Regions from separate parts of the Conexibacter stalactiti genome, predicted to be linked through region 1. Evidence: riboswitches for the same ligand, from Rfam matches in the RefSeq annotation. Region 1 holds a riboswitch; each other region holds the start of a gene.

The links. Region 1 has a riboswitch for cyclic di-AMP ahead of R7226_RS00350 (peptidoglycan-binding protein). Riboswitches for the same ligand answer to the same signal wherever they lie in the genome.
Region 2: another riboswitch for cyclic di-AMP. It lies ahead of R7226_RS29250 (NlpC/P60 family protein); the one in region 1 lies ahead of R7226_RS00350 (peptidoglycan-binding protein).
Region 3: another riboswitch for cyclic di-AMP. It lies ahead of R7226_RS19220 (peptidoglycan-binding domain-containing protein); the one in region 1 lies ahead of R7226_RS00350 (peptidoglycan-binding protein).

What each region holds. Positions count from the first base shown of each region.
Region 1 is NZ_JAWSTH010000001.1:81,819-85,082, reverse strand. Features, by position in the region: gene R7226_RS00355 (hypothetical protein) at 1-344, shown strand, start outside; gene R7226_RS00350 (peptidoglycan-binding protein) at 341-1,702, opposite strand; cyclic di-AMP (ydaO/yuaA leader) riboswitch at 1,710-1,872, opposite strand; gene R7226_RS00345 (class I SAM-dependent methyltransferase) at 1,972-2,775, shown strand; gene R7226_RS00340 (helix-turn-helix transcriptional regulator) at 2,754-3,264, opposite strand, start outside.
Region 2 is NZ_JAWSTH010000145.1:4,188-7,451, reverse strand. Features, by position in the region: gene R7226_RS29255 (PspA/IM30 family protein) at 1-388, opposite strand, end outside; gene R7226_RS29250 (NlpC/P60 family protein) at 478-1,161, opposite strand; cyclic di-AMP (ydaO/yuaA leader) riboswitch at 1,164-1,311, opposite strand; gene R7226_RS29245 (DUF3352 domain-containing protein) at 1,411-3,021, shown strand; gene R7226_RS29240 (cell wall-binding repeat-containing protein) at 3,083-3,264, shown strand, end outside.
Region 3 is NZ_JAWSTH010000057.1:6,912-10,175, reverse strand. Features, by position in the region: gene R7226_RS19225 (amino acid deaminase/aldolase) at 17-1,216, opposite strand; cyclic di-AMP (ydaO/yuaA leader) riboswitch at 1,407-1,574, shown strand; gene R7226_RS19220 (peptidoglycan-binding domain-containing protein) at 1,712-2,668, shown strand; gene R7226_RS19215 (acyl-CoA dehydrogenase family protein) at 2,745-3,264, shown strand, end outside.

The DNA.
Region 1 (3,264 bases):
TCGGCGTCAACCCTTACGGCCTCGACGAGGCCGGCTCGATCCTCGGCACCGCGGCATGGTTCGCCTTCACGCTCGCGTTCGCGGGGATCGCCTTCTTCAAGGGCCGGATCCTGCTCGGGATGGTCGCGATCTTCATCCCCTTCATCGCCGGCGCATGGGCCGCGATACGGCTGGCGAAGCCGAACTCGCCGTGGGCGCGCAGCAGATACGACGAGGCGAAGCTGGCTCGCGCCCGCGCCCGCTACGGCCCCGACACGCGCGGGGCGCGCTTCAGCCGCGCCTTCCTCAACGCGATAGGCGGCAAGCCGAGCGAGCCCGACCCGCCGCCCCCGGGAGCGTCCTAGAGCCCGGCGGGGTGAACGGCGACGTAGCCGGCGCTGGAGCGGTCGTTCGGCTGCCAGCGGGTGCCGGCGGCGCTCGCGCCGCTGGTGTCGAACCGTCTGCCGTCGATCACCATGTAGGCGTGGCCGGCGTTGGCGTAGATCGTCACGCGCTTGCCGGGACCGGGCTCGCCCCAGCTTGTGAAGCCGCCCGATGCCAGCGGCGAGTCGAGCAGGCCGGCGCCGTGCAGCACGTAGGAGACCGAGCCGGAGCAGTCGTAGCCGCTGTCCTCGAAGGAGCCGTGGCCGCCGCCGTAGATGTAGGGCGTCGACTGTATGCGGTTGCCGGCCGCGATCATCGCGGAGATCTTCTGGTCGGCCCATGAGCCGCCGCGGTCGCCGCCGCCGTCGTCGCCGCCGCGCTTGAGCACGGGGCCGTCGCCGAGGCCGAGCGCCGAGCGCGTCGCCGGACCGGCGACCCCGTCGGCCTCGAGGCCGCGGCTCGCCTGCCAGCGCTTGAGCGCCTTCTCGGTGCCGGGGCCGAAGTCGCCGTCCGCGCTGATGCCGAGCGCGCGCTGCAGCGCCTGCACGCCGGACCCTTCGCCCTGGACCGCGGAGCGCGCGGTCTGCTTGTGGCTGCGGGTCGAACCGCCGCCGCCGTCGTTGGCGAGCGCGCGCCAGGTCGCGGGGCCGACGACGCCGTCGGCGGCGAGACCGTGGTCGCGCTGGAAGCGCTTGAGCGCCTTCAGCGACTGCGGGCCGAAGATGCCGTCGGCGGGGATCCCCAGCTCGTGCTGGACCGCGCGCACGCTGTGGCCGATGATGCGCGCCTTGCCGTTGACCTTGACGGTCTTGCCGGTCGAGCGCGACTGCGAGGTGTTCGCCTGCGAGCGCTTCAGCGCCGACCAGGTCGCCGGGCCGGCGACGCCGTCGACGTGCAGGTGGTGGCGCGCCTGGAACTTGCGCAGCGCCTTCTTCGTGCCGGGGCCGAAGATGCCGTCGGCGTGCAGACCGAGCGCGCGCTGAAGCTTCTTCACGTCGCCGCCCTCGTCGCCCTTCTCGACGACGGTGGCGGCGGAGGCGGTGCCGGTGAAGGCGGCGGTCGCGCCGACGGCGGGGCCTGCGGTGACGGCGAGCAACGCGGTCAGCGAGAGCCCGCGGGCGGCGGGCGCCGGCAGCTTCGTCTGCGACGCGGCCGCCTCGCGACGACGCTGCGCGACCGAGAGCGAATCGAGGAAGTGCTCGGCGTCGGAGAGGTCACGCGGGCGCAGACGCGCCAGCTCCACCGACGTGCGCGTGCGCGCGCCGCGACGCGCGAGCGACCGCTCGAGCGAATCCGCCCACAGATCATCGAGCGCGAGATCGCGCTGCTCCTGGTTCACAGCTGGGTGCTCCTGTCTCAGTGAGCCTGCGAGGTAAGCTGACGGGCTCGCAGGGCCGCTTGCGCAGCCGCGCTACGTCGCTGACGCGACGATTCGCCCCCGGTCATGTCAGACCAATGGGTCCCCCGCTCGCAGACCGCAGTGGGTCCGCAATTCGGCTCGTATGTAACGGCGTCGGAACCTACCAGGCGAATTCCTGCACGTTGCAAGCGACGTTGCAAGCGTCATGTTGCTGGCATCACGGCCATCGCGCTGAGAAGATGAGTGACATGACCGATGCGCGGCAGGTGTGGGCGCTCGGGGACTTCCCCCGGATCGCTCGTGAGACGATCTCCGGAACCGGCGATCTGCTCGTCGCGGAGTGCGGTGTGCAGGCCGGTCAGCGCGTGCTCGACGTCGCCGCCGGATCGGGCAACGTGGCGCTGCCGGCGGCGCGCGCCGGCGCCCGCGTGATCGCCAGCGACATCACCCCGGAGCTGCTCGCCGCCGGGCGCGCCGACGCCGAGGCGGAGGGGCTGAGACTGCACTGGGTCGAAGCGGACGCGCAGGCGCTGCCGTTCGACGACGACGCCTTCGACGTCGTGCTGTCGTCGTTCGGCGCGATGTTCGCGCCCGACCACGTGCGCACCGCCGGTGAGCTGACGCGCGTCTGCCGGCCAGGCGGCACGATCGGGATGGTCAACTGGACGCCGCAGGGCTGGGCCGGCCGCTTCTTCGCGACGGTCAGCGCGTTCGCGGCGCCGCCTCCTCCGGGTGCGCAGCCGCCGGTGCTGTGGGGCGACGAGGCGCACGTGCGCGGGCTGTTCGGCGCGCGCGTCTCCACGCTGAGAGCCGAGCCGCGCACGCTCGCGATCGAGCACTTCGAGGCGCCGATCGACCTGGTCACCTACTACAGAGCGAACTTCGGCCCGGTGATCGCGACCTACGCCGCGCTCGGCGACGACCCCGAGCGGGTCGCCGCGCTCGACGCGGCGCTGCTCGACTTCGCGACGCAGACCAACCTCGACCCCGACGGCGCGCGCTGGGAGCTGGAGTTCCTGCTCGTCGTCGCTCAGGCGGCGCCGTCGGCGTAGCGGCGGACGGCATCGGCCGTCGCCGCGTCGGCGGGGAAGAACGACTCGATCGACAGCTCCGCGACGGTGATGTCGACGGCCGTCCCGAAGGTCGCGACGATCGAGATGAAGGCCAGCTCCCCGGCGCCGTGGCGCAGCCGCAGCGGCACCGCGATCTGTCCGGCGAGGTCGTGGGCGGGAGCGGGTGCGATCGTAGCGGCCTCTTCTGCCGCCGCCGGCGCGGGGTAGGCGGCGACCTCGTCGCGCAGCGCGCTCAGCTCACGATCGCCGGTGACCGCGACTTGCCGCTCCAGCCGCTCCAGCAGGTGCGCGCGCCACTGCGCGAGGTTGACGATCCGCGGCGCGAGGCCGTCGGGGTGGAGCGCGAGGCGCATCGCGTTGGTCGGCGGCCGCAGCAGCTCCGGCGCGGCGCCGACGGTCAGCAGCGAGAGGCTGTGGTTGGCCGCGACGACGTTCCAGCGGCGGTCGACGACGAGCGCCGGATAGGGA
Region 2 (3,264 bases), on a different contig from region 1:
TCTTCGACTGCAGCTTCGCCTGGTTGTCGATCATCGACTGCTGCTGCTGCTCGAGCTCGGCGATCTGCGTGTCGAGACCCTGCAGCTCGCCCTGGATCGCGGCCTTGCGCTCGAGCGCCGTGCGCGCGAGCGGCTCGTTGCCGGCCGCCAGCGCCTGACGCGCCTGCGTGTCGAGCTTGACGACCTGCTGCTCCATCTTCTGCGACTGCAGCTGAAGGCGCTTCTTGGACGTGACGACGTCCGCGAGCCCCTTCTTCACGTTCTGCAGCAGCTCCATCTGCTTCTGGTAGCTGTACTCCAGCGTCTCTGAAGGATCCTCTGCCTTGTCCAGCAGCTTCGAGATCTTCGACTTGACGACGGTGGAGAAGCGCCCGGACAGGCCGGCCATTCAGGATCCTCCTAGGACAGGGACGTGGATCAGAAGATCAAGCCTACCGAGCGAGGCTCGCCGCCGAAGGGCGGCGAACCGTACGGAGCTCAGAAGTTCTCGGGGTGGCGCGACTTGAAGCCGCGCGTGGAGTACTTGCCGGGCCGCCAGCGCGGGCCGGACTCGCCGGGACCGCTGGTGTCGAGCCGCAGGCCGGCGATCACGACGAAGGCGTGACCGGGGTTCGTGTAAACCGTGATCCACGTGCCTCTGCCGGATTCCTCCCACGACATGAAGCTGGAGGAGTCGAGCGGGCTGTCGAGCAGGCCGGCGCCGTTGAGCGCGTAGGAGACCGTTCCGGAGCAGTCGTAGCCGGCGGCGCGGAAGCTCTTGTGACCGCCGCCGTAGACGTACGGCTTGCCGAGCAGATCGTTGGCCGCCCAGACGGCCTCCTGCACCTCGACCGGAGCCGCCGCGGGGGCGTACGCGATGCCGTCTCTGAAGACGGCGCGGGAGCCCGGGACGGTCGGACGGGTGTCGGCCGGCGGGACGTAGTCGGCGCTGGCGCCGCCGCCGCTGCCGACAGGCGGAGCCGCCTCCTGCTCTTGCGCTTCTTGGACCTGCGGGGCGGCGGCAGGGGCCTTCTTCTTCTTGGCCGCCTTCTTGCCCTTGGGGGCTCTCGTCGTCGCCTCGCTCGTGACGCCAGCTCCGCCCGAGACCGCCGCGTTCGCCGCGGGGGCCCAGGTGGCCGTGACCGTCATGAGACCCAGCGCGACCAGGGTCCGTGCGCGCAACAGCTTCCTCTTTCGTCGGCCTCCGGGGTTAGCTGTCGGGCTGGCGCGGAAAGAGCCGGCGCCTCCCACGGATGTACCGCGGAATTAGCCCCAAACGACTTGGGTCCCCCGGTCCAGGGCTTCGGGCCCCGGATTCGGCGTTGGGCGGCATCCTAGGGATCGCTCCGGCGTTACGTCAACCCTGCGCGAATATGGAAATTCCCGCGTATTGCGGTCTGATGTCGTCGCGGGCCCCTAGGATTCCGCCGCATGTCCCTCTCTCATCTTCTCTTTAGGCGCCGGACGCGGCCGTTCGCCGCCGCGGTGCCGCTGCTGCTCGTGACCTGCACCCTGGCCGCCTGCGGCAGCGAGGAGGAGCAGAAGGCCGCCGCCCCCACCGACGGCCCCGCGACGCTCGCGCCGTCCAACGCGATCGCGTACGGCGAGGTGCTCGTGCGCCCCGAGGGCGACGTCGAGGAGGGGGTCCTCACCGCCGCGAGACGGATGCTGCGCGTGACCGATCCCGGCAGAGAGCTGCGGCGCCTGCTCGACGAGGGACTCGAGGAGACCGACAGAAACTTCTTCTCCGAGGAGATCGACCCGTTCCTCGGCGACTCGATCGGCGGCTTCCTGCTGATCGAGAACCCGGCCGAGGCGGAGTCGCCCGACGGCGCGGTGATCATCGAGGTCAGAGATCAGGCGGCGGCCGAGAGAGCGCTTGCGAGAGACGTCGACCCGGCCGACAGAAGAGCGACCTACGAGGGCGTCGAGTACACCGTCGACGCTGACGACGGCTCGGCCTACGGCTTCGTCGACGACTACCTCGTCGGCGGCACCGAGGAGGGCTTCAGAGCTGCGGTCGCCGCTTCCAGAGGCAGATCGCTGGCCGACGAGGAGCGCTTCACCGACGCTGCCGACGGGCTGCCCGAGGACCGCCTCGCGTGGGGCTACGCGGAGCCGCGCATGATCGTCGAGCTGCTGAGAGAGCAGGCGCTCGCCGATCCCGAGCTGAGAGGCGCGCTCGAGGGCCAGGAGGAGCAGCTCGACAGAGCGCTCGGCAGCGAGCCGATCACGATGGCGCTGACCGCGCGCGCCGATCAGGTCGTCTTCGAGTTCGCCTCCGGCTCGGCCGAGCTGCCGACGGCCGGCGACAGCGCCGTCGCGCTCGGCGATCTGCCGGGCGAGGCGTGGGCCGCGCTGGCCGCGCCGCTGGACGGCGAGACGATCACCCAGCAGCTGAGACAGTCGGAGGTCTACGACATGGCCGCGACCGAGGTCCGCAACCTGCTCGGCCTCGACCTCGACGCCGACCTGCTGGGCTGGCTCGACGGCGTCGCCGCGTTCGTCGGCGGCACCTCGCTGACCGACGCCGCGGCCGGCATCGTGCTCGGCTCCAGCGACCCCGCCGCGACCGAGCGGGCGGTCGACGGGATCGAGCGCTTCGCCAAGCGCTCCGGGCTCTCGACGACGCCGACGACCGGCGGCGGCCACGGCTTCCAGCTGCACTTCCCGCAGGTCCCGCAGCCGCTGGCGCTGCTCGCCGACGGCGACAAGCTCGCGCTCGGCCTCGGCGTCGCATCCGCGCGCGAGGCGCTCGATCCGGAGTCGCCGCTGTCGGAGACCGAGCCGGGCAAGTCGGCGATCGAGTCGCTCGGCGACGGCTACGAGGCCGGCTTCCTGCTCGTGCCGGGGCCGCTGATGTCGCTGCTGGAGGGCTTCGGCGTCGATCAGGATCCGGACTTCGCCGAGATCCGCAGCTACGTCTCGGCGTACAGATCGATCGTCGCCGGCACCAAGCAGGACGGCGATCGCGTCTCCGCGAAGCTCGTGCTCAACCTGCAGGACCCCGACGACGACGCGGGCGACGACACGACGCCGTGACGCGGGCGCTTCACAATTGATCGACTCGGTCCGGCGAGCGGCGGGCTATGGTGCGGGGCCGATGTTGCGCCGCCGCCTCGCCCTCGCCGGACTGCTGTTGTCACTGACGACCGGACTCGCCGCCTGCGGCGGCGGTGACGACGACGGCGGCAAGACGACCACGATCGTCACGCCGCAGATCGGCTCCAGCGGCGACGAGCCGGAGGCTGTGCAGCAACTCGGCTTCCCCGGCTTCGCGACGAA
Region 3 (3,264 bases), on a different contig from region 1:
GAGGCGACATAACGTCTCAGAGGAAGCTCTGGCCCTCGCCACGGTAGGTCGGCACCGTCTCGACCACGTGCTCGCCCTCGATCAGGTGCAGCTCCGCGAACCGCTCGCACATCTCGCCGGCCTTCGCGTGGCGGAACCAGACGCGGTCGCCGACGCGCAGGCTGCCGGCGGCGGCGCCCAGCAGCGGCGTCTGCACCTCGCCGGCGCCCTCCTGGCTGTCGAGCTTCAACCCCGCCGGCAGCAGCGGCCGCGGCAGCCGTGCGCGGTCGGCCGGACCGGAGGCGAGGTAGCCGCCGCCGAGCGCCGTCGCGACGTGCCGACCGGGCCGGCGCACGACCGGCAGCGCGAACAGCGCCGCCGGCAGCGGCGAGAAGCGCGTGTAGGCGTCGAACAGCGTCGGGCCGTACAGGCCCGATCCGGCCGCGATCTCCGTCACGGCGGGCTCCGCCGCGGTCGTCTCGATGCTGCCGGTGCCGCCGCCGTTGACGAACTCCAGCGGCGCCACCGCCTCCACGGCCGCGACGATCGCGGCACGCCGCTGCGCCAGCTCGCGCACCGAGGCGCGCTGCATCGCCCGCACCGCGACCCCTCTCAGCGGATTTCCGGGCGGCCGGTCGCCGACGCCCGCGATCTGCGACTCGTAGGCCATGATCCCGACCAGCCTGAAGGCCGGCCGTGCGACGATCGCCCGCGCCAGCGCCGCCGCCTGGGCCGGCGTGTGCAGCGGTGAGCGCTTGGCGCCGATGCGGATCCGCCCGCGCAGCGGCCGCCAGCCGGCGTCGGCGTCGATGCAGAGGCGGATCGGGCCAGCCCCGCCGACCGCGCGCTCGATCAGCTCCAGCTGGGCGAGATCGTCGACCATCAGCGCGATCCCGCCGTCGTCAGCCCGGCTCGCCAGCGCCCGCAGGGCGGCACGGTCGACCGTCGGGTAGGCGACGACGAGGTCGCGCAGGCCGTGGTCGGCGAGCCACAGCGCCTCCGGCAGCGTGAACGCCAGCGTGCCCTGGAAGCCGGGATCGGAGGCGAGCGTCCGCTCCAGCAGCGCACGGCAGCGGATCGACTTGCTCGCGAGCCGGATCGGCCGCCCGCCGGCCCGTCGCAGCAGGTCGCGGGCATTGGCGCCGTACGCGTCGAGGTCGACGGCGGCGAACGGCGGGTCGAGCGCGGCGGTCGCGCGATCGAGCCGCGCCAGCTGCTGCTCGGGGGAGGCTGCCACGGCCCGGCACGATAGCGCCCGGGCGCCCGGTTGGCTCCATAAACCGTTTTTCCAGGGCGTCATAAACGGCGGTTTCAAAGGTCACCGCTTCATAACGCGCGCCTACGCGCGCGATGCGTCCAGTTTCAGCTGGTCGGATCCATAACCGGTCGACATCGCTCCGCAGCCCTTGCTAGCCTGCTCGCGTCGTTCAAGAACCCAGCCGAATCCCCAGCGTCGCAACCGCCGGGGAGCGGGGGAACCAAAGAGTCCGCCTTCAACAGGACTCAGGGGCGAATCGTCGTAAGGGATACGACGTAGCGCTGCTCTTTCTGCGCGAGCCCGTCAGCTAACCCCGCAGGCGCCCGAAAGAGAAGGGGTTGCACCTTGTCGTTCACTGCTGTGCTGTCTGCCAAACGCATGTCTGCGACCGTTGTCGCGGCAGCGGCAGCCGCGCTGCTCATCTCGTCTACAGCGTCGGGCGCCGCGCTCGGTAGACGTACGCTCACGCAGGGCATGAGCGGCCAGGACGTCCGCGTCCTCCAAGACTTCCTCACCAGAGCCGGCTTCTCGACGCCCGTCGGCGGCGACTTCGGTCCGATCACGTTCGGCAACGTCAAGAAGTTCGAGAAGAGAAACGGCCTCGCGGTCGACGGCGTCGTCGACGCCGACTTCGTCGCGAAGCTGCGCGCGATCGCCGACCCGAAGGGCGCGAGAACGACCACCGCGCCCGGCGCGACGGACACGACCACCATCGCCGCGCCGACCACCACCACCGCGCCCAAGGGCCGCGTCGGCCGCACGCTCGGCGCCCGCGTCCTGAAGAAGGGCATGAGCGGCCAGGACGTGCGCGTGCTGCAGGACTACCTCGGCCGCGCCGGTTTCACGGCCGGGATCGACGGTTCCTTTGGCCCCGGCACGCTGCGCCTCGTCAAGCGCTTCCAGCAGGCGCAGGAGCTGCCCGTCACCGGCGTCGTCGACGCGACCACGGTCGCCTCGCTGCGCAGAATCGGGGACACCACCAGCGCCGGCGGCGCCGACTTCGATATGACGACGGTCGCCGCGCCGGTCGGCAGAGCGAAGCTGCTCTCCAACGGCCTCGCCGTCGCTCCGTCCGACGCTCCGCAGGTCGTCAAGGACGTGATCGCGGCCGGCAACGAGATCGCGACCAAGCCGTACGTCTACGGCGGCGGTCACGGCAAGTGGCAGGATCGCGGTTACGACTGCTCCGGCTCGGTCAGCTACGCGCTCCACTTCGCCGGTCTGCTGGAGGAGTCGATGCCCTCCGGCAGCTTCAACAACTGGGAAGAGTCGGGCAGAGGTCAGTGGATCACGACCTACTCCCACGGCAGCCACATGTACATGGTGGTCGCCGGGCTCCGCTTCGACACCAGCGGCGCTGACCCGTCGCGCTGGCAGACCGAGACGCGCTCCTCGAGTGGCTTCACGGCTCGCCACCCCGCCGGGCTCTGAGACAGCCTGCTCAGGCGATAGGCGACAGTTCACGTATCGGGGGCCTCCACGGGAGGCCCTCAGTACGATCGGCTGCATGTCCGCACTTGCCGATGCCTACGCCCTCTCCGACGAGCAACGCGACTTTCGCGACACGATCCGGAAGGTCGCCCAGGAGCGCGTGGCACCGCGCGCCGCAGAGATCGACGCGAAGGCCGAATACCCGTGGGACCTGCGGGAGCTGTTCGCCGAGCTGAACCTGTTCGGTCTGCCCTTCGAGCCTGAGCACGGCGGCACCGGCACGGGTGTCCTGATGCTCAACATCGCCGTCGAGGAGATCGCGAAGGCCTGCGCCTCGACCGCGCTGATGCTGATGGTGCAAGAGCTCGGCACGCTCCCGATCAAGCTGTTCGGCAGCGACGAGCTGAAGGAGCGCTTCCTGCCGAAGTGCGCGACCGGCGAGTGGACTCCCGCCTTCGCGCTGTCGGAGCCGGAGGCCGGCTCCGATCCGGGCGGCATGATCACGAAGGCCGTCCGCGACGGCGACGAGTGGATCGTCACCGGCACGAAGAACTGGATCTCGAACCTCGGCGTCGCCGACTTCTACATCGTCTTCG